DNA from 4 places in the Streptomyces sp. NPDC111606 genome. Region 3 is predicted to be linked to each of the others. Evidence: riboswitches for the same ligand, from Rfam matches in the RefSeq annotation. Region 3 holds a riboswitch; each other region holds the start of a gene.
What was found. Region 3 has a riboswitch for cyclic di-AMP ahead of ACZ7M7_RS20700 (C40 family peptidase). Riboswitches for the same ligand answer to the same signal wherever they lie in the genome.

Region 1 (5,543 bases), on a different contig from region 3:
GACCGCCAGCTGGACGACCGGCTTCTCCGAGGTCCGCCGGGTGGCGAACCCGGACGCCCCCGACGCGGAGGAGCGCGAGCGGGACGAGGACAGCGAGGCCGCAACGCCGGCCGCCGGACCGGACGACACGGGCGCGGTCGCCCCCGTCCGCTTCCAGTCCACGTGCGCCGCCGGGATCTCCTCCAGGAAGCGGGACGGCGGGTTGTACGAAGGCTGCCCCCACGCACTCCGCAGCGACGAGCGCGTCAGATACAGCCGCTCACGCGCGCGCGTGATGCCGACGTACGCGAGCCGCCGCTCCTCCTCCAGTTCCTTGGCCTGACCGAGGGCGCGCATGTGCGGGAAGACGCCGTCCTCCATGCCGGTGAGGAAGACGACCGGGAACTCCAGGCCCTTGGCCGTGTGCAGGGTCATCAGGGTGATGACGCCGGAGCCGTCCTCCTCCTCGTCCGGAATCTGGTCGGAGTCGGCGACGAGCGCGACCCGCTCCAGGAAGGCCGCGAGCCCGACGGTGGCCTCACCCTCAGCCGACTCCTGCTCGAACTCCAGGGCCACGGCCGCGAGTTCCTGAAGGTTCTCGATCCGGGTCTCGTCCTGAGGGTCGGTGGAGGCCTGCAACTCGGCCAGGTACCCGGTCCGTTCGAGGACCGCCTCCAGAACGGTCGCCGGCCCCACGCCCGACTCGACGATCGTACGGAGCTCCTCCATCAGCGTGTTGAACCGCCTGACGGCGTTCGTCGACCGCGCGGCCATGCCGTACGCCTCGTCGACCCGCCGCAGTGCCTGCGGGAAGCTGATCTTCTCCCGCTGTGCAAGCGCGTCGATCATCGCCTCGGCGCGATCGCCGATGCCCCGCTTCGGGACGTTCAGAATCCGCCGCAGCGGCACGGAGTCCTCGGGGTTGGCGAGCACGCGCAGGTAGGCCAGGACGTCCCGGACCTCCTTGCGCTCGTAGAACCGAACCCCGCCGACGACCTTGTAGGGCAGGCCGACGCGGATGAAGATCTCTTCGAAGACACGGGACTGGGCGTTCGTCCGGTAGAAGACGGCGACATCACCGGCCTTCGCATCGCCCGCGTCCGTCAGTCGGTCTATTTCCTCGGCGACGAACTGCGCCTCGTCGTGCTCGGTGTCCGCGACATAGCCGGTGATGCGCGCGCCCGCGCCCGCGTTGGTCCACAGGTTCTTGGGGCGCCGGGACTCGTTGCGCTCGATGACCGCGTTGGCGGCGGTCAGGATCGTCTGGCTGGAGCGGTAGTTCTGCTCCAGCAGGATCGTCGTCGCGTCCGGGTAGTCCTCCTCGAACTGGAGGATGTTGCGGATGGTGGCGCCCCGGAAGGCGTAGATCGACTGGTCGGCGTCACCCACCACGCACAGCTCGGCGGGCGGGATGTCGGAGTCGCTCGGCGGCACGTCGACGGGGTGCTCACTGGTACCGACGAGCTCGCGCACCAGGGCGTACTGCGCGTGGTTGGTGTCCTGGTACTCGTCCACCAGCACATGCCGGAACCGCCGACGGTAGTGCTCGGCGACGTCCGGGAAGGCGCGCAGCAGATTGACCGTCGTCATGATCAGGTCGTCGAAGTCGAGGGCGTTGGCCTCCCGCAACCGCGACTGGTACAGGGCGTACGCCTGCGCGAGGGTCTTCTCGAAGCCGTCCGTCGCCTGGGCGGCGAAGTCCTCCTCGTCGATCAGCTCGTTCTTCAGATTGCTGATCTTGGCGCTGAAGGACTTGGGCGGAAAACGCTTGGGGTCGAGATCCAGATCACGACATACCAGCGCCATCAGCCGCTTGCTGTCGGCAGCGTCGTAGATCGAGAACGACGAGGTGAACCCGAGCTTCTTGCTCTCCCTGCGCAGGATGCGGACGCACGCGCTGTGGAAGGTCATCACCCACATCGCGTTCGCGCGCGGGCCGACGAGCTGCTCGACACGCTCCTTCATCTCACCCGCGGCCTTGTTGGTGAAGGTGATCGCGAGGATCTGCCCCGGATGCACATTCCGCTCAGCCAACAGGTGCGCGATGCGATGGGTGAGCACACGCGTCTTGCCGGACCCGGCTCCGGCCACGATGAGCAGCGGGCCGCCGGAGTGGACGACGGCCGCACGCTGGTTCTCGTTCAGCCCCTCCAGCAGCGCGGCCGCGTCGAGGGCCGGGCGCGGGGCGCCGTCGCGGTAGTACTCGTCCCGGTCCGGCGGCATGTCGAACTTCCCGCCGAACAGATCGTCCGGAACCGGCTCCGGAGCGTGATCGTCCTCGGGCGGCGGCGGAGGTTCGCCCGCATGGGCCCGCGGGGCCTGGAGGTCCGCCAGGAAGCTGTCGTCAAAGAGGCTGCTCATCGCTCTCCGAGTCTAGGGCGCCCCACTGACAGCCCGCCGCCACCCTGAGAACATCACCTGTTTCAGCACTCATCGATCTTCGAACCCCGCACACCCCAACACCCCCCTCACCCTGCAGAACCATCCCATTACGATGCGCAACCCCTCGAACCCAACCGCCCTAATCCCTCCCACATGCACGCCACCCTCAGAAAATCTGACAAGCAGCCACCAACAGCCCCACATCGACCGCGATCCACGACACACATCGCCAAGGTCACGAAAACGTATCGGGCATATCGAACATCAACCTTCACAGGGGCCACACGAGTTGGCTACCGTGCCGGACAGGCCGTACGACCCCCACCGGCGAACGACGCCGGGCCGCACGGCCTCCGCCGAGTCCGGAGCGCCGCCGTGCAACCCGGAGCCGGGGACCCACCGAACTTGGGGTGAATCGGCTCGACTCCCGCCCGGGGGACGGCCGTAGGGCAACCCTTCCGAAACACCCGCCCGAACCCGACAGCTAACTCGGTAGGCGGAGCATGGAAGGAGTCGCCTCCCTTGGCGTCGCACCGCAAGTCGCGTCCCGCTGGTACGCGCGTAGCAGGCATACGGACCCCCGCCCTCGCCACGGCGGCCCTCACGTCCGTCGCCCTGCTGTCCCAGACGGCCAACGCGAGCCCCTCGACGGACGACAAGCCGAGCCTCGAGGAGGTCGAGAAGAAGGTCGACGACCTCTACCGCCAGGCGGAGTCGGCGACCGAGAAGTACAACGCGGCCAAGGAGAAGACCGCGAAGCAGCGCAAGCGCGTCGACACCCTCCTCGACGACGTCGCCCAGCGCACCCAGAAGCTCAACGACGCACGCGAGGAACTCGGCCGCAACGCAGCCGCCCAGTACCGCACGGGAGCCTCGGCCCCCGACACGGCGACCTTCCTCCTGGCGGACACCCCGCAGGACTACTTCGACCAGACCCAGCTGATGGACCGCATGACGGGCCGCCAGAAGGAATCGGTCGACGACTACTTCACCCAGCAGTCCGCGACGATGAAGAAGCGCCAGGAGGCCGCCCAGAGCCTCGAGACGCTCACCGAGTCGCAGAACGACCTGCGGACGGCCAAGTCCACCGTCCAGCAGAAGCTCGCCGACGCACGCGAACTGCTGTCGAAGCTGACGGCGGAGGAGAAGGCGCGCCTCGCCGCGATCGAGAAGCGCAAGGAGGAGGAGGCCGCCCGCAAGGCGGCGGAACTGGCCCGCCAGCAAGAGGCGGCCGAGCAGCGGCGCCAGGAAGCGGCCCAGCAGCAGGAGAGCAACGACTCCTCGTCCGACTCGTCTTCGTCCGACTCGTCCTCCTCCGACTCGTCCGCGTCGGACTCCTCGTACGCGACCAAGGCGGAGAAGGCCCTGGCCTTCGCCCGCTCCCAGGTGGGCAAGCCGTACGTCTGGGGCGCCACCGGCCCCGACTCCTACGACTGCTCCGGCCTCACCCAGGCCGCCTGGAAGGCCGCAGGCGTCGACATCCCGCGCGTCACCTACGACCAGGTCAACGCCGGCACCACGGTCTCCGTCTCCAGCGCCCAGCCCGGCGACCTGGTCTTCTTCTACGACGACATCACGCACGTAGGCCTCTACATCGGCAACGGCATGATGATCCACGCCCCGAAGCCCGGCACGTACGTCCGTGAGGAGTCGATCTTCTACGACGGAGAGTCGTCGATCCACAGCGTGGTCCGCCCGGCCTGACGACCGCACGCGCGCGTGGCGCAATGTCACGCGCGCGTGGACGCGGATGAGCGCAGCTGCGTACGGCGGCAAGGGACGTGCCGGGGGTGTCCGCCCGCAGAGGCGGGCGTCAACAAACAGCCCCTCTCGAGGCACAGCAACCGCCCGACCGAGGACGGACACCCCCCCGGCACGTCCCCGACCCACCACACACCCGCAGGCGCTGCGCGCACCCCCACTCACCCGAGCGGGCCGCCGCAGGCATCCCGGCGCTCAACCACCCGCATTTCACCCCACACGCGCGCGTGCCCCCACCCGTCCCACTCCCCCCACTCCCTAGCATCGATCTCATGCCCGCCCCCACGACCACCACCACATCCCCCCTCCACACCTGGTGGTCGCAACGTCCCCCCGCAGCCGGCGCAGCCGTCATGGCAACCGGCATCCTGTCGGTCGCCCTCCACCAGACCGGCTACGAAACCCTGTCCCGAATCGCCCTGGCCCTCGCCTGCGCGGCCTGGCTGGCCCTCGCCGGCGACTTCACCGCAAGGCTCCTCCGGGACCGCGCCAGGTGGCTCAAAGAAGCCGCCACCCCCGCAGCCCTCACCGCCGTAGCCGCAACGACGGTTCTCGGCACCCGCTTCGCCACCCTCGGCTGGCAACCCCTCGCCAAGGCCCTCCTGGCCCTGGCGGCCCTGCTCTGGCCGGGCCTCCTCATCGCCGTGGTACGCCGCTGGCACCCGCGCATGCCCGGCGCGGTCTTCCTCGGCTGCGTGGCCACCGAGGGCCTGGCCGTCCTGGCCGCAACCCTCGCCGCGACCGAGTCCACGGCATGGCTCGCCCACGCGGCGCTCGTGCTGTTCTGGCTGGGCCTGGTGCTCTACGTCATCGCCCTGACCCGCTTCGACCTGCGGCAATTGATCGAGGGCGCAGGCGACCACTGGGTGGCGGGCGGCGCCCTCGCCATCTCCGCCCTCGCCGGCTCGAAGCTCCTGTCCGCCGACAGCCCGAGCCTGTACCTGTGGAACGAGGACGACACCGACGTCCTGCGCACCGTGACCATCGCCCTGCTGATCCTGGACCTGGCCTGGTACGCCGTGCTGCTCATCGCCGAGATCGGCCGGCCCCGGCTGCGCTACGACGTACGCCGCTGGGCCACCGTCTTCCCCATGGGCATGACCGCCGCAGCGACCCTCGCCGTCGCCACCGCAGTGGACGTTTCTTGGCTCACGGATCCCGGCGAGGCACTGCTGTGGATCGCCGTCGCGGCATGGCTGGCGGTCACCGCAGGCGCAGCGCTGAACTACGCCGAGGTCACGTCCACAGAACGGCGATGAAGACGTTCACCATGGTCAGCAGACCCACCAACCCGAACAGCCGCTTGTCCACCGTCTCCTCGTCCCGCTTCACATAAACCAGCCCGAGGATCACGACCAGCAGCGCCAGCTTCACACCGATCTTGATGTTGTTGACGGACTGATCGTCCGCCTGATTGAGGC
Region 2 (5,543 bases), on a different contig from region 3:
CATGGCTCACGACGGGCTGCAAGATGGCTAGGCCGGATAGTAAGGGTGCCTGCTGCTTGGGAAGGGTTGCCCCAGGTGTCCCCGAACGAGCTAGGGACCACTCCCTACGCGCTGCGTGGCCGTCGCGTCGTTGTCTTCTTCGCCGTGGTCTTCCTCGTGGGCGTCTTCTTGGCGGGCTGCTTCTTCGCTGTTGTCTTGGCCGTGGTCTTCTTCTTCGGCATCTCGTGTACGTCGGCCCGGCCCGTGCCGCGGGCGGCTTGTGCCTTGGCCACGGATTCGTTGAGGGCGGTCATCAGGTCAAGCACCTTGCCGCCCGTCTCTTCGGGCGCGGGCGCCTGGGGCAGGGGTTTGTCGTCCCGTTTGGCTTCGATCACCTGGACCAGGGCGTCGGTGTAGGTGTCGCGGAAGAGTTCGGGATCGTCCAAGTCGTCGCGGGTCATGCTGTCCATGAGGGCCAGTGCGCCGTCGATCTCGTCCTCAGTCAGTTCCACCGGCTCGGGCAGCAGCACGGCGGGGTCGCGGATCTCGTCGGGCCAGCGCATGGCGTGCAGCACGATCACGTCGTCCTTCACGCGCAGTACGCCCAGGCGTTCCCGCCCGGACCAGGCGTACTTGGCGATGGCGACCTTCGATGAACGGCCAAGAGCCTGAACGAGAAGCCGGTAGGGCTTGGCCGCTACCTGGCCGGAGGGCTGGAGGTAGTAGCCCTCGCCGATCCGGATGGGGTCGATGGAATCCAGCGGTACGAAGGCCTCGATCTCGATCGCCTTGGCGGTCGGCAGGGGGATCTCGCGCAGTTCCTCGTCGCTGATCGGGATGACCTGTTCCTTGGTCAGCTGGTAGCCCTTGCCGATCTCGGCCTGCGCGATCTCGCGGTCCTCGATGTCGCAGTACTTGCGCACGCGGACCCGGCCCATGTCTTCCAGGTGGTACTGGTGGAATCGGATGCTGTGGTCCTCGGTGGCGCTGACCACGTTGATCGGCACCGTGACCAGGCCGAAGCTGATGGCACCTGACCAGATCGATCGGGGCATGACTGACCTCCGCGATTGCCCCGAGCAACATCAGCCTACGACGCCACAGCCATCCCGCCAGGCGTGCCGCTACAAGCCTGGGGCCTGGCGCAGGTCCAGGAAGCAGCGCAGCCGCACGCCCGGCTCTCCGGGTACTCGTGTCGTTCGTTCCGCTGGCGCGAGAGCGCAGCGTCCGGCGAGCAGTTGCTGGACGGCGAAGGCGGTCGCGTCGTCGGCGGCCGCGACCTCGACCACGGCCAGTCCCGGCTCTGCTACATGTGTTTCGTTGATCGGCCTCATGGACGGCACCACGCGGTGGCGGCCCTGGGTGGTTCTGCGATCGGGAGTGCTTCACCCAACTGGGTGCCCGACCGGCGATGCGGGGGTCAGGGGCGGTTGCTGGCCATGCGTACGTTGGGGCCCCACTTCTCTTTCGCCGCTGCCATGCACCACTGGCACAGCGGGCTGCCGCCGCGGCCGTAGCGGTGGGTCTTGCGATGGCACGCGCAGCACGGGCCGACCTGGTCGCCGGAGCAGGCGAGCGCGGACGGGTCCGGCTCGGTGATCCGGGGCGGGGGTGTGGTCATCGTGTGGGTCCTGTTCCGGGTGACGGTCATGCGTCACCGCGGTCGAAGAATACGCCCCGGATGCCGCGGTTGTTCGATCTTGCGTGCCGGGCGTGAAGGGCCTGCGCTGCGCAGCCGGGATAAGTCGAGGATGTGCAGCCGGGTGTCGGGGTCGCAGTGGGTGCACGCTTCGAGGCCTGCGACGAGGAGCTGGCGGGCTTCGTCGCGGCTGACCGCGCGGCGCCGCTTGCCCGCGATGTAGCAGTCGCCGGCGTGGACCTGCACGGGGGTGCGGTCGGCGCCGATGCCGAGTTCGACGATCCAGTCCGGCCGCTCCGGCCGATTGCGCCGGCCGTGCTCCTCTTCGGCCTGGCGCCGCTGAACGGCTGCGATCTTGCGGTCGATGCGCTCCACCCAGAGGGCATGCCAGACACGCAGCGTATGGAGCCGCTCCAGGTCGGGCGGCAGATCGTCGAACACATTTTTGATTCTATGCCCGCGATCCGGCCTGTCACCCTCGCGTGTTCGATTTTACGTTCGATAACGTGCGGTGTGGGAGGTGAGGGTGATGACCAAAGACGGAACGGCTCCCCGGGTGTCGACGGTGATGCATGTGCGCTGCCCGGACCGGCTGCCGGAGGAGGCCTACCGGCAGGTCCTGGAGCTGCTCGCAGAGTTCTCCCCGGTCGTGCAGGCGCTGCCGCCCACGGCTGCCCTGGTGGAACTGAAGGGCGCGCTGCGCTACTACGGCACGGACACGCACCGACTGGGCGAGGTCCTGCGCGTACGTTCCCTCTCGCGCCTGGGTGTCGACGTAAGGGTCGGCATCGGCCCCTCGATCACGGTCGCGGCCACCGCCTCCGCCCAGATCCCACAGCCCGGCGGAGTCCTGGCCGTCGAAACCGGCGAGGCCGGCGCGTGGCTGGCCCCGCTGCCGGTCGACGCCCTGCACGGCATCGGCCCCCGCCAGGCCGAAACGCTGATCGACTACGGCATCCACAGCGTCGGCCTGCTCGCCGCCGTGCCGCCGGCCACGGTGCAGCGACTGCTGGGCGGCCGCGCCGGCCGCACCGCCGCCGACCGGGCCCGCGGCATCGACCCCCGACCCGTCGTCCCCCGCGCCCTGCCCGCGGCCGCGACCGTCCGGTGGAGGTTTGCCCAGCACACGCTGGACGGCGCCGACGCCCGCGCCGCCCTCCTCGACCTCGTTGTGAGCCTCGGGCAACTGCTGCGCGGCCGCGACCAGGCGGCCCGTGCGCTCACCCTCACACTGACGTTCGCCGGTGGCGGCCGCTGGGAGAAGACCCGTCGCCTCGCCGAACCGTCCGGACACGACGACGACCTGCGCCTCATCGCCTACCAGCTCATGGACGCGGCCGGCCTGCAACGCGGACGCCTGACTGCGCTGGCCCTCAAGGGCGAGGACCTCATCGACGCCGACCAAGTCGCAACCCAGATCACCTTCGACGAAGCCCGCGAGTGCCGACTCATCGCCGAAGCGGCCATCGACCGCGTCCGCGACAAGTTCGGCCCCCGCATCATCGGCCCCGCCACCGTCTTCCGCCGCGCCTCGTGACCCGAGCCGCTCCTGGAGGTCAGTTGTGGTCCTCAACCCGCCCGGGCTCGCGCTCGATTCGGCACAGCGCTGCCGCACTGGCCCTCCATAGAGGACTTGCTGCTGCGCCGGCGCAATCGCCCCCAAGACATGGTGAGCGCCCGGAGCCGCCCATGAGTGTCGCGTACATCCATATCCCGGGCAACGACTCACACTGAAGACCCTCCGGGAGTATCTACGCGCATCCACCTGCCAAGCTCAACCAGCACCTCTGACGGAGTGTCAACATCCGTTTGACCAGGGCAGATTAGTCAGATTGTCCTACCAAATACTTCGTTGGTGAGTATCGCCACAAACACCTGTTTCGGTTGGGCGTTTCGCTGAGACCTGAGTCACTATCCATCCCACGAGACAGCCTCGCTACCTGAACGGCGGGGCGGTCCGGGGCGGACGTCGAGTCCTGCCGTCGCCCCGGATTCAGTCGATCACACGGAGACGGCAGGAGTGGGGGACCCAGCATGACGGGTCGCTGGAACGACCAAGCCACGGTCGGGACGAGCAGCCCTTGGGGTGAAGCCGTGGGCACCACGGCCGGGCAACTTCGCCAGCCCGAATCCGACAGGTCATCCTTCACAGGCGACTGACGAAGGCAGAGAAAGCCATGACGGCAACGCAGAACGGCTCCCAGGCCTCGGGGGCTGGTTCCGGTTCCAGCGGCGGGAACGGGGACGACGGATCAAAAAAGATCCGGAAGTTCGAGGCTGTGATCATCATCCTGGTGGGGATCATCGGTGGCGGCACCGCTGGCGTCCTCCGAAGGACAATGGATCACGCCTCGTACTACGGGGCGATCAGCACGGGCGTAGTGGCAACGATCGTGCTGTCCGGCTTCATCTTCGGAGTCATCAGGTACGTCCGCAAGGAGTCGTAGTCGGTACCTACTGCCAAGAGTTTTGACTAGTCCCCACCACCAAGCAGGGACGACAGCGGAGCGGCCCCTAGGCGGCAACCCCGCGAAAGGGCGCTCGTAGTAGTGAGAGGTCTTGGTCCCCAGACCAAGACCTCTTTTTCATGATCGGTAACAGCCACCCGACCTTGCGAACTCCGAAGGAAGGCGCTACCACGCTCGCCACGAAGCTGGGCCGTCGGTGGGCCGTCCGAGAACGGCCCAGGACGACAAACGGCAACCATCATCGACTGCAACCTCGCAGGTCCCCGCCAAGTGCAGGTACAACTCCCCACCATGCCAAGGCAGTCGATCACTACGAGCGCTACTGAGCGCCCCCTTGTTGACCCCCTCTTTACCTGTCACTCTGAGAGTCCCCCCACTTGTGAATTTGTGAAACAATGAACAAACGGTGCGGGGGCACTTCAGGAGGTGGCTCCATCCATGCTCGTACGTGACGCCATGAGCACCGTGGTCCTCACCATCGGCCCCACCCACACCCTTCGCCAGGCTGCCGCGCTGATGTCCGCTCGTCGGATCGGCGCGGCCGTGGTCCACGACCCCGATGCCGGCGGTATCGGCATCCTCACCGAACGCGACATCCTCAACTCCGTCGGCCTCGGACAGAACCCGGACGCCGAGCGCGCCCACGACCACACCACCAACAACGTCGTGTTCGCGGCCCCGTCATGGACCCTGGAGGAGGCGGCCCGCGCCATGGCGCACGGCGGCTTCCGGCATCTGATCGTCCTGGACCACGAGGAACCCGTGGGCATCGTCTCGGTCCGCGACATCATCCGCTGCTGGGCACCCGCACGGCAGCACGTGCCCGCCTAGGACGCCGGATGGGCCGGACCCCCGAAGGGGCCCGGCCCACCGGCCACGGCAAGCGGTCCAGTGCTGGTTGTCGTTTCAGCCGCGCAGGGCCTGGACCGCGGCCTCCAGCCGCTTGCCGAAGTCCTCGTCGGCCTGACGGAAGTTGCCGATCGCCCGCTCGGTGATGTCCTCGCGCGAGACCTGCGCGAGGGCACCTGCCAGGTTGGCGATCAGGCGCTCCCTCTCGTCCTCCGACATCAGGCGGTAGAGGTTGCCCGCCTGCACGAAGTCGTCGTCCTCGGCGTGCACGGGCGCCTCGTGGTTACCCGTGCCGGCCGTGAAGCCGGCGAACGGCTGCCACAGCGGACGGCCGGTCTGGGCCGGGCCGCCGAAGCTGTTCGGCTCGTAGTTCTTCGCGCCGCCGTGGCGACCGTCGTACAGGAAGCCGTCGCGGGAGTTGGTGCGCGCCTCGGTGGCGTGCGGGCGGTTCACCGGTAGGTGGTCGGCGTTGATGCCGACGCGGTAGCGGTGGGCGTCGCCGTACGCGAAGAGGCGGCCCTGGAGCATCTTGTCCGGGGACGGGCCGATGCCCGGCACAAAGTGGGCGGGGCTGAAGATCGACTGCTCGACCTCGGCGAAGACGTTCT
Region 3 (5,543 bases):
CGTGCCGGGAGCACGGTGCCGGTCTGGTCGTCGACGACGCCCACGGCCTGGGAGTGCTCGGCGCCGGCGGCCGCGGCGCCCCGCACGCGGCGGGGCTCGCGGGCGCCGACGACGTCGTCGTCACGGTCACGCTGTCCAAGTCGCTCGGCAGCCAGGGCGGCGCCGTGCTCGGCCCCGCCCGGGTGATCGACCACCTGGTCAACGCGGCCCGGACCTTCATCTTCGACACCGGCCTCGCCCCCGCGGCGGCGGGCGCGGCCCTGGCGGCACTGAGACTGCTGCGTCGCGAGCCGGAGCGCGCGGAGCGGGCCCGCGAGGTGGCGAGCGAACTGCACGCACGCCTGACCGACGCGGGCCATCAAGCCGTACGGCCGGACGCGGCGGTCGTCTCCGTGCGCGCGCCGTCCCCGGAGGAGGCCGTGCGCTGGGCGGCCGAGTGCCGGGCGGCAGGCCTGGCCGTGGGCTGTTTCCGACCTCCTTCCGTCCCCGACGGCATCTCACGGCTGAGGCTGACCGCCCGCGCGGACCTCTCCGAGGGGCAGATCGAACGCGCTGTACGGGTCATCGGCGAGACACGGCCATGAGTCGGCGTGACACGGCCCTGCCGTCGCGCCCGGCGGAACCGATCGGAAATGATCGGAATCGGTCAGGCTGATCGGGAAACTGTCAGGACTGGAGCGCCGCCGTGAAGCCCGCCCAGCTCTCGGGGGAGAAGAGCAGCGCGGGTCCGGCCGGGTCCTTGGAGTCGCGCACGGCGAGCAGTCCGGTCCAGGGACCCGAGTGCGGCCGCGCCGTCTCGACGCAATTGTTGGCTCCGGTGCTGTAGCTGCTGCGCAGCCATCGTGCACCAGGCAGTTCGGTGCTTGAACTCACCTTCCGAGGCAGGGTGGTCATGGTGCCTCCTTACGCGCCGCCAGCCAGTGCGGCGATGTAATCCATCGATTCCTCGGGCGAAAGGGCGTGGATCCGAAGGGCGTTGAAGGCCTCCGTGTAGGCCTGGAGGTCTTCTTTCCGTTCGAGGTAGAGGCTACTCGTCAAGTGGTCGAGAACAACCACATCCAGATCAGAAGTGCGCGAAAATGAGAAGATAACGAAAGGCCCGGTGATGCCGATGTGCTCGCCGGCCGCGAACGGCAGGACCTGCAGCCGGACTTGCGGCAGTCGCGCCGCCTCCATCAGCCGCCTCAACTGTTGCTCCATCACCTCGGGTCCGCCGATCTCCCGGTGCAGCACCGCCTCGTCGAGCACCGCGCTCAGCTCCAGCGGCGGCTCGGCGCGCAGCACGTCCTGCCTGGCCAGACGGACGGCGACCAGCGCGTCCAGACGTTCGTCGGCGTCGTCGTCGAGCCCGCCCACCGCGGCCCGGGTCACCGCACGGGCGTACTCCGGCGTCTGCAGCAGCCCGGGCACCACGGAGGTCTCCAGCGTGCGCATCGCACTCGCCTGGGACTCCAGGCTGATGAAATCGCGGTACGTCGGCGGCAGCACTCCGCGGTACGCGTGCCACCAGTGATCCCGGCCGCCGCCCTCGTCGGAGCCCGCCAACACCAGCAGCAACTGACGTAGTTGGGCATCCTGTACGCCGTAGACGTCGAGGAGTAACCGCACATCGGCCGGTTTCACCCCGCTGGCGCCCGTTTCGATCCGGCTCACCTTGGACTGGTGCCAGCCCACCAGCCGGGCCGCCTCACCACTGGTGAGTCCCGCCCCGGTGCGTAACGCACGCAGTTCCGCGCCCAGTTTCCGGCGGCGCACCGCGGGACCGTGCTGCATGGGCAACTCCTTACTCCAACCGAGCCGCCCAAATACGGTCTGCCGTCGCAGAGTTCACCGCTTCGAGCGACAGATATATGCATATCTTGGGGGATCGGCACCGTGACGGCCCTGGTAATGGCAGTCTGGCGACGAAGCACCAGTCCGGGACCGTACTCGAACCCTCCGCTCCGTGTCGGACTGCGGTCCCGTTGGGAAAGGGACGACATCGCCATGGCAGATCATTTGGAAGCATCCGTCACTCTGCCGAGCGATCCCGCCTCGGTCTCCGCGGCCCGGACCTTTGTGGTCACCACCCTCGCGGAGTGGGGACTGCCACCGGACACGGAAGTGGCCGACACCATCCGCCTGATCGTCTCCGAACTCACCACCAACGCCGTACAGCACACCCTCGGGCAGTCACCCACCTTCACGGTGGACCTCGTGCTCGACCGTGACGAACACCTGCGCATCGGGGTCACCGACAGCCACCCACGCTTCCCCAAGCGGCTGCCCGCCGCCGTCCAGCAGGACAACGGCCGTGGCCTGGTCATCATCCGCTGGCTGACCGCTGAATGCGGCGGCAAGCTGAGAGTGCGCCCGACCCGCGAAGGCGGCAAGACCATCTCCATCGAACTGCCGTGGACGGTGCCCGCGGAACCCGTGCCGACCGCCGGCCCCCAGGAGCCATAGCCGCGAGCCCGCCCCTCAGGTCTGCCGTGACCGGCCGAACGTGCCGCGCAGCAAGGCCCGGAAGGCGTCCGCGGCCGGAGCCGCCTCCTCGCTCCGGTGGGCGACCGAGATCGTACGGCGCAGTTGTCCGCCCTCCAGCGCGCGCACCCCGACCGGCGTGACCGAGGTACGCGCCACCATCTCCGGTACGACCGCGACCCCGAGCCCCGCACTGGCCAGCGCGCACACCAGGAGATACCCCGGCGTCGGCACCAGCACCGAGGGCAGGGCGCCCGCCCGGGCCAGCACCGCCTCCACGCCACGCCGGGCCGGTGCGTCCGGCGCCATGCTGATCAGCGGCTGCCCGGCGAGCTCGGCCAGCGGCAGCCGTGCGGTCCCGCTGGTGAGGGCGTGGCCCGGAGCGGACACCAGGACCAGCTCCTCGACGAGGATCGGCTCGACGCGGACCGAGGACGCGAGCGGGATCGGGTCGCCCGGCTCATACGCGTGTGTCAGGGCCAGATCCACCTCACCGGTCGCCACGGCGGCGACGCCGGCCGACGGTTCGTAGTCGGCGACCGTCAGCTCCACGTCCGGATGGGCCCGCCGGAAGGCGCTGAGGGCGGGCGGCAGCAGATGGATGCCCGCGGTCTGGAAGGTGCCGAGCCGGAGCGTGCCGCCCGACAGGCCGGTCAGCCGGGCCAGCTCGTGCCGTGCCCGCTCCAGCTCGTCGAGCACCCGCCGGGCCCGCGCCACCAGCAGCTCGCCCGCACCCGTCAGCCGCGCCCCGCGGTGGTGCCGTACCAGAAGGGCCGTGCCCGCCTCGCGCTCCAGCTTGGCCAGCTGCTGGGAGAGCGCGGGCGTGGTGTAGCCGAGCCGCTCGGCCGCCCGGGTGATCGAACCCGCCTCGGCGACCGCCACCAGGGCGGCGAGCCTGGTCGGGTCGTACATGCCGGGCTCCTCGTCTGCCGTTCTGCCTTAAGCAATGCTTTAGGGCAGCCCAGGATATTCGACATACCTGCTGAAGGCTGCCGCGCGGCACGCTGGGTGCCATGGACGCTCAGCTCATCGCCTTCACCGGGGTCTCCGCAGGCCTCGTCGCCATGCCCGGTGCCGACTTCACCGTCGTCGTGCGCAACGCCCTCGTCTCCCGCCGGGCCGGCATCGCCTGCGCGTTCGGGATCGGGGCCGGGCTGCTGGTGCATGTGACGCTGGCGGTGCTGGGGGTCGCCGCGGTCCTGGCCGCGGTACCGGCGCTGTTCCGTGTGCTCCAAGTGGTCGGGGGGGTCTATGTGTTGTATCTGGGCGTCCAGACGCTGCGACAGCGGGGCAGTGAAGTGGCGGACACGCGCGAGGACTCCACCGGGCGACCGCTGCGGCAGGGCTTCGTCACCAACGCCCTGAATCCGAAGGCGTCCCTCACCTTCCTCAGCGTGCTGCCCCAGTTCGTGCCCGCGGGCGCTCCGGCCCTGCCCAGGACGCTGCTGCTCGCCCTGATCGTGCTCGCGATCGCGATGGTGTGGTTCCAGGTGGTCGTCCTGCTGGTGGACCGGCTCGGGCGGTGGCTGCGCCGGCCGCGCGCCGCCCGGGCGGTCACGACCGTCACCGGCGTCGCGCTGACGGCCTTCGGCGTGGGACTCCTCGCCGGGCCGCTGACGGCCGTCTGACGGCCTTTCTGGTGCCCCGAGGGCGATGACGGCGTGTCAGGCCGCCGCCATCGCCCCCGGGAGGGTCACTTGACCCGGCCGTACCAGACGCTCCTGGTCCAGATCTTCTGCAGCTTCACCACGTCCCCGCTCTTGGGGGAGTGCCAGATCTTTCCCTTCCCGGCGTAGATGCCGACGTGGTAGACGTACGACCCCGAGTGGAAGAACACCAGGTCTCCGGCCTTGCGGCTCTTGGCGGAGATGTGGCGGGTCTTGTTGTACTGCTGGGCCGCTGTACGGGGCAGTTTCTTGCCCGCTTTCTTGAACGAGTACAGCGTCAGCCCGGAGCAGTCGAACCGGGTCGGCCCCGTGGCGCCCCACTTGTACGGGGAGCCCTTCTTGGAGGCCGCGACCTGAAGTGCCTTCGTCGCCGGTGTGGCCGCCTCAGCTTCGGAGGTGAAGCCGGGTGCCAGTATCGAGCCGCCCACTGCGGCGATGGTGAGAGCCGAGGCCGTGCCGGCCCGGGCCATGAGCGACGGGACACGATTGAGCGCAGTCATGCGCAACCCTTCGTCAGCCGCCTGTGAAGGATGACCTGTCGGATTCGGGCTGGCGAAGTTGCCCGGCCGCGTTGCCGCGGCTTCACCCCAAGGGCTGCTCGGATCGAACGAACGTCCGCTCCGGCGACCCGTCTTGCTCGGGTCCTCCACTCCTGCCGATCCACTCCTGTCGACCGGTCATCCGGGCGGCGGCAGGACTCGGCGTCCGCCCGGACCGCCCCGCCGCTGTGGCGGGGGCTTGTCGTCAGACAGGGATCTTGACGCACGGATGAGCGAAATACCCAACGGAACCGGGGATTTGTGGTGTTAGTCACCACTCACCCGTTCGGGTGGGTACCCGCGTGTTCGAGAGGGTGTCCAGGGGGCGAAGGAGTCCCGGACCAGCGATGGAGCGCCTCGTTCCGCCCTGGGCTCATGCCCGTTGCGCAACCCTGACGGGCCTGTAAAAGGAGCCGTGGCTACGCCGAAAGGGGGTACGCCGTTTGGTGCGTTTCAGCCTTGTTCCGGACGCCTCGTCAGTGGGATCGAGACGTCCGGGACCGGCCTGTACACGTCGTCAACTGTCGGAGCGCGGCGGCACCGTGACACGAGCCGTGCGGCGCTCCCCGTCCAGTACGCGCAGCGCACGCGCGAGCGTGGGGGCGTGCAGCTCCGTCTCGCCCCGCTGATGCATCAGCGCCAGCGCGTCCCGCAGCTCTGCCGCCTTGCGGACGAGCGCCTGGGCGGCACGCAGTCCGCGGTAGGTGTCGCCGTCCTGCGCCGGGTTGATCCGGCCGAGCAGGTCCACCACATCGAGATAACGGTCGATCAACTCGCCCTCCGCGCGGGTCAGCGCGGGCAGGGGCGGCAGCTCGGGTGGCAGCACCGGCCGATCACCGCCCCGTGGGCGGCGCGAGGGTCGCCTTGCGGCTGG
Region 4 (5,543 bases), on a different contig from region 3:
ACACCCAGAGCGCGACCACCGGTTCCCGTTCGGGCCAGGAGGCCCGGGTCAGCGCCTGGGGGACGGGTACGGCGGCCGTCAGGGCGACGATGCTCAACAGGAGCAGGCAGACGGTCATGCCAAGGGCTCCGGATCCTGGTCAGGGAAGGTGCGGGGGCGGCAGTACGGGGCGGTGGGTTACGAACACCGGTTGCGGCTCGGTTCCCACCGCCAGCCAGTATGACGGTGGCCATCGCAGGAGTCAGTGGGCAGGACTCGCCGAATGCCCGGCGTCACTGCGCCCCGCCCCGTCTGATCACGACGCCACGACCTGCCCCGTCACCTCCCCGAGTCCGACCCGAACCCCACCGGGGCCCGGGGCCCAGGCGGACAGGGTCACCACATCGCCGTCCTCCAGGAACGCCCGCTTGCCGTCCGGGAGTTCGAGAGGGTCCCGGCCGTTCCAGGTCAGCTCCAGCAGTGAGCCGCGCTCGCGCTCCGTCGGGCCGCTCACCGTGCCCGAGCCGTACAGGTCGCCGGTGCGCAGGGAGGCGCCGTTCACGGTCATGTGGGCCAGCTGCTGGGCGGCCGTCCAGTACATGGTGGAGAAGGGGGGCTCGGACACGACGTGGCCGTTGATGGCCACGGAGATACGCAGGTCGTAGCCGCCGGGCTCGGCGTCGGGGCCGGAGTCGTCCAGGTACGGCAGCAGGGGGTGTGTCCGCTCCGGCGGTGCCACCCGCGCTTCCTCCAGCGCGTCCAGCGGGGTGATCCACGCCGACACCGACGTGGTGAAGGACTTGCCGAGGAACGGGCCGAGGGGGACGTACTCCCAGGCCTGGACGTCGCGTGCCGACCAGTCGTTGAGCAGGCACAGGCCGAAGACGTGCTCACGGAAGTCGCCCAGCGCCACCGGCCTGCCCATCTCCGAGGGCGTGCCGACCACGAAGCCGACCTCGGCCTCGATGTCGAGGCGGACCGACGGGCCGAAGACCGGCTCCGGATCGGCGGGAGCCTTGCGCTGGCCGGACGGTCGTACGACGTCCGTGCCGGAGACGACGACCGTGCCGGAGCGGCCGTGGTAACCGATCGGCAGGTGCTTCCAGTTGGGGGTGAGGGAGTCCTCGGCGTCGGGGCGGAAGATCTGGCCGACGTTCCGGGCGTGGTTCTCGGAGGCGTAGAAGTCGACGTAGTCCGCGACCTCGAAGGGGAGGTGCAGGGTGACTGAGGACAGCGGGTGGAGGAGGTCCGCGATGGCCTCCTGGTGCGCCGGCACCGTCACCCACGCCGTCAGTGCGCGCCGTACGTCCGACCACGTGGTGTGGCCCGCGGCGAGCAGCGCGTTCAGGGAGTCCTGGGCGAGCAGCGGGGCGTACGGCGAGCCGAGTGCGTAGGCCGCCTTGCCCGCGTCGAGGACGTGGTCGCCGAGCCGGACGCCGACCCGTCGCGCGGAGTCCGAGCCGGGAAGGGAGAAGACGCCGTACGGAAGGTTGTGCGTGCCGAAGGGGTCGCCCTCGGGGAGATCGAAGGGGGGCATGGGGTGCTGCCTCACTCTCATACGCTCCGTGCCATGTGGTCGGGCCACACGTTACGGGTGAGGCGAGGGTCTTGGGCAGTGCAGAACTCGCGTCGCGGGGGTCGGCGAATCAGCAGGTCGCCGCGCTCGGCCACATCGACAGGAGGGGGGTCGGTGCCGTCCAGGAGTCCGCAGGCACCACGTGGGGGTGAAATCGCCACAAGCAAAAGGAAGTTGCCCGCGCGGAGTCAGAACTGGAACCGGAACAGGTGTCAACGCATGTGAACACAGCAGCCGTCCGGTTCGAGTCGAGTCGATGGGGCCTCCTGTCCGTATTCTCTGATCATGGCCCGACCCATCGCATATTCACTCATCGCCACTGACCTGGACGGGACGCTGCTCCGAGGCGACGACACGCTCTCCGATCGTTCCCTCGATGCGCTCGCGCAGGCGGCGGCGGCCGGTGCGCAGCACCTCGTCGTGACGGGGCGGCCTGCGCCCAGAGTGCGCCCGCTCCTCGACGTCCTGGGCAGCCGGGGGCTCGCGGTGTGCGGACAGGGTGCGCAGTTGTACGACGCCGGAGCGGACTGTCTGCTGTGGTCCATCACCCTGGACCGGGAGCTGGCGGAGACCGCGCTCGGCAAGATCGAGGCCGAGGTGGGGCAGGTGTACGCGGCCGTCGACCAGGACGGCGTGGACGGGCTCACGCTCATCGAGCCCGGGTACCTGATGCCGCACCCCACCCTGCCCGCCGTACGCGTCCGGCACCGCGACGACCTGTGGTGTGAGCCGATCAGTAAGGTGCTGCTGCGCCATCCCACCCTGTCCGACGACGAGTTGGCGGCGACGGCGCGGTCGGTGGTCGGCTCCCTCGCGACGGTCACCATGTCGGGGCCTGGGACCGTCGAACTCCAGCCATGCGGCATCACCAAGGCGACCGGTCTCGCGCTCGCCGCCGAGCATCTCGGTCTCGGCGCTCGCGAGACGATCGCCTTCGGGGACATGCCCAACGACATCCCCATGTTCGACTGGGCCGCCCGCGGGGTGGCGATGGCCAATGCGCATCCCGAACTCAAGGCGGTCGCCGACGAGATCACTCTCTCGAACGAGGACGACGGCATCGCCGTCGTCCTCGAGAGGCTGTTCGCGGGGAGCCTGGCCGACTTCGCCCGGTAGGGCATGTCGTCGGCGGCCAGGCTCCCGCGCCAGGGCCTAGTAGGGACCGTTGACGTTGTCGATCGAGCCGTAACGCGCGGCCGCGTAGTTGCACGCGGCCGTGATGTTCGCGACCGGGTCGTAGGGGTCGTACACCGTCCCCGGCACGTGGTACGACGCGAAGGTCGGGTCGATGACCTGCAGGAGGCCCTTGGACGGGGTGCCCGCGACGGCGTTGGAGTCCCAGTTGTTGATGGCCTGGGGGTTGCCGGACGACTCGCGCATGATGTTGCGGTGAATGCCCTCGTAAGAACCCGGAATTCCGTTTTGCGACATTATGTCCAGTGCGTTGCGGATCCAGCCGTCCAGGTTGTTCGGGTAATTCTTCACGGACGACTGGGTGGCCTTGGCGACGTTGGACTTCTTGGCGGGCGCGGACGCCTTGTCGGCCGACTTGCCCGGCGAGCTCGCCTTCTTCGTCGCCCGGACCTCCAGGTCGAGGCCCGGGTGGATCAGACGGGGGTCGTCGCCGACGGCCTTGCGGTTGTCCTTGTAGAGCTGCTTCCAGCCGCCCTGCGCGTCGTACCGGTCGGCGATGCCGTAGAGCGTGTCGCCCTTCTTCGTGGTGTACGCGAGGGTCTTGGCCTTCACGGCGGCCTGGGGAGCGGCCTGCGCGACGGTGGGGGACTGGGCCGGCTGTGCGGCGCTCGCGGTGGTCGCGCTCAGGAGCGGGATGGCGAGGGCGGCGGTACCGGTGCCGGCTGCGATGACGTGCCGGGTGAGCGGGTTGGTGCGGGGGCGGCGGTGCTTGCCTCGGGGCATGGCGCTGTTCCTCTCCGGCGCCTGCGAGGTGAGCTGTCGGGTTCGGGCGGGAGATGCCCGGCCGTGCCACCGTGCGGCGGCGCGACTTCACCCCGAGCCGGTCCGGCGCGCCATCAAGGCGTCCGGTCCAGCGACTTACCTGGGTCCCCCGCTCCTGCCGTGCGTGAGTGAGTTGCGTGGGTGGATGACTCGGGCGGCGGCAGGATTAGGCGTCCGCCCGACTGAGCGGGAACGTATGCGAGAGCACATGTCCGGAACAAGTGCCGTGGTCACCTGTTGGCCGGTTGACCATGGTCTGGTGCGAATGGGGCGCTTGATCCTTTGCGGTTGCCAAGCCTCAACTTGCTCTGGGGGCAAGGGGAGACGTGGGTTTGCCAGGACGGTTCCATGAATCGGCATAAGTGACCCAACTCACTGGCTTCCACAAGAGCGGCAAATCGGGCAATGAATCCAACTCGCCTTTAACCGGCTGTCCGTGGAGTCCGTTTCTCCCATGTCCGGTGGAAAAGTACCTCTTCGCCCTCCATGCAGATCACCTCGTCGGAGGCGATGAAGTCATGCCGGTCGCAGCTGATCTCCGAGCGGGTGCGCACGGTTGCGTCCCACCCCATTCCGGGCGGTGCAGGCGGATCGACCAGTCCGAGCGGGTGCGGGCCGACAGGGGGTCCCACTCGTTGATCGTGTACGTCTCCACTGCGTCCTCGGTGAACTCCAGGCCGTCGGGGTACACGCGCGTGCCGTTGTACCGGGGGTCGACCTTGAGGCGCCACTCGGCCTTGGCCACGTCCCGCACGACGAGGCGCTCGGAGCGGGGCTCGTCCAGCGTGATGGGGGAGTTCACGCCGAGCGGTTCCGCCTGCTCCGGTTCCCCGAAAATGATGGCTGTGCCGTCAGTCGATTCGTCCAACGCACGTGCGCATACCGGAAGTTCCAGCGAGCTTGCCGACGGTTCCAGTTCGAAGCCCGCCGCCGAATCGGGCTGGGGCCAGATCCACGGCCCAGTACGCGGAGGAGACGTCCAGGCGGATGCGGTGGCCGGGCGGGAAGGCATGGCCGATGCCGTTCAGCTCGAAGTTCACGTCCTCGGTCGCGCCCGGCTCCCACGGCACCGTGCGGTCCCGGCCGTGGCGCGCCGACAGGTTCAGCACGCCCCGCGTGACCAGGGTCGAGGAGGCGTCCGGTGCCACGTCGCAGAGCCGGGCGACGACCTGCCCGCGCGGCACCTCCGACGTCAGCCGCAGCCGCACCTTCGGCCGCCCCAACACCCAGGTCCCCTCGCCCACTTCGAACTCGAAGCAGGCGGACCGCGCGTCCTCTTCCCGCTGGTCCGGCGGCAGGTCGGCGTCGTTACCGAAGGGGAAGAAGCGGCCGGCGTCGATGCCGGTGTGTATGCGGGAGCGGACGAGGACGGGGGCGCCCTGGAAGGCGTACGTCACCGCGTGCACGTGCGGAGAGGGCCAGGCGGGCTCGCCGACCCAGCGGCCGGGCAGCGTGGGGTACACCGTGGCCGGGCGGTGCGAGTCACTGACGTACGAGCACAGCAGGGGCTCGGTCATGACGCCCGTGTCCTCGTCCTTCAGCCAGTGGTCCCACCAGCGCAGCGTCTCCTGGAGGAAGTCGATCGCCGGGCCCGGCGGCAGGCCGCGGTGTCGGGGTACTGGTGCGACCAGGGGCCGATCAGGCCGCGCACGCGATCCGCCGGCAGGTGCTGGACGAGGCGCAGGACGGTGTCGCGGTACGGGTCGTGCCGGCGGCCCACCGCCAGGACGGCGGCGTCGATCGCGCCGTAGTCCTCGCAGACGCTGCCGTGGCGCCAGTAGTCGTTGCGCGTCTGGTGGCCGAGCCAGGTGTGCAGGAACGGTTCGACGGCGTCCAGCCGCTTGAGCCACATCTCCCGCCAGGTGTCCCCGGCATACAGCGGATCCGGCGGGCGGGCGACGAAGGCCAGCATCGTCGAGGCCCAGGCGTGCATGTCGACGGCGAGGGCGGAACCTCCCATGTAGTGCACGTCGTTGTCATAGCGATCGTCCGCGGAGCAGACCGTGACGATCGCCTTGAGCGGTTCGGGCGC

Region 1: another riboswitch for cyclic di-AMP. It lies ahead of ACZ7M7_RS08320 (C40 family peptidase); the one in region 3 lies ahead of ACZ7M7_RS20700 (C40 family peptidase).
Region 2: another riboswitch for cyclic di-AMP. It lies ahead of ACZ7M7_RS10510 (hypothetical protein); the one in region 3 lies ahead of ACZ7M7_RS20700 (C40 family peptidase).
Region 4: another riboswitch for cyclic di-AMP. It lies ahead of ACZ7M7_RS39795 (transglycosylase SLT domain-containing protein); the one in region 3 lies ahead of ACZ7M7_RS20700 (C40 family peptidase).

What each region holds. Positions count from the first base shown of each region.
Region 1 covers NZ_JBVKBY010000002.1:88,012-93,554, reverse strand. Annotated here, with positions in the region: gene pcrA (DNA helicase PcrA) at 1-2,340, opposite strand, end outside; cyclic di-AMP (ydaO/yuaA leader) riboswitch at 2,706-2,875, shown strand; gene ACZ7M7_RS08320 (C40 family peptidase) at 2,884-4,065, shown strand; gene ACZ7M7_RS08315 (tellurite resistance/C4-dicarboxylate transporter family protein) at 4,395-5,381, shown strand; gene ACZ7M7_RS08310 (hypothetical protein) at 5,359-5,543, opposite strand, start outside.
Region 2 covers NZ_JBVKBY010000002.1:587,594-593,136, reverse strand. Annotated here, with positions in the region: gene ku (non-homologous end joining protein Ku) at 105-1,034, opposite strand; gene ACZ7M7_RS10530 (DUF6207 family protein) at 1,104-1,313, opposite strand; gene ACZ7M7_RS10525 (hypothetical protein) at 1,400-1,600, opposite strand; gene ACZ7M7_RS10520 (DUF6233 domain-containing protein) at 1,634-2,059, opposite strand; gene ACZ7M7_RS10515 (DNA polymerase Y family protein) at 2,148-3,155, shown strand; cyclic di-AMP (ydaO/yuaA leader) riboswitch at 3,652-3,788, shown strand; gene ACZ7M7_RS10510 (hypothetical protein) at 3,796-4,065, shown strand; gene ACZ7M7_RS10505 (CBS domain-containing protein) at 4,525-4,917, shown strand; gene ACZ7M7_RS10500 (catalase) at 4,993-5,543, opposite strand, start outside.
Region 3 covers NZ_JBVKBY010000005.1:452,607-458,149, reverse strand. Annotated here, with positions in the region: gene ACZ7M7_RS20730 (8-amino-7-oxononanoate synthase) at 1-584, shown strand, start outside; gene ACZ7M7_RS20725 (DUF397 domain-containing protein) at 667-894, opposite strand; gene ACZ7M7_RS20720 (helix-turn-helix domain-containing protein) at 904-1,773, opposite strand; gene ACZ7M7_RS20715 (ATP-binding protein) at 1,987-2,445, shown strand; gene ACZ7M7_RS20710 (LysR family transcriptional regulator) at 2,461-3,375, opposite strand; gene ACZ7M7_RS20705 (LysE family translocator) at 3,477-4,091, shown strand; gene ACZ7M7_RS20700 (C40 family peptidase) at 4,157-4,630, opposite strand; cyclic di-AMP (ydaO/yuaA leader) riboswitch at 4,634-4,766, opposite strand; gene ACZ7M7_RS20695 (hypothetical protein) at 5,187-5,495, opposite strand; gene ACZ7M7_RS20690 (ATP-dependent Clp protease proteolytic subunit) at 5,503-5,543, opposite strand, start outside.
Region 4 covers NZ_JBVKBY010000015.1:138,540-144,082, forward strand. Annotated here, with positions in the region: gene ACZ7M7_RS39780 (M56 family metallopeptidase) at 1-118, opposite strand, end outside; gene fahA (fumarylacetoacetase) at 296-1,516, opposite strand; gene ACZ7M7_RS39790 (HAD family hydrolase) at 1,841-2,671, shown strand; gene ACZ7M7_RS39795 (transglycosylase SLT domain-containing protein) at 2,708-3,472, opposite strand; cyclic di-AMP (ydaO/yuaA leader) riboswitch at 3,478-3,652, opposite strand; partial or broken gene ACZ7M7_RS39800 (CocE/NonD family hydrolase) at 3,934-5,543, opposite strand, start outside.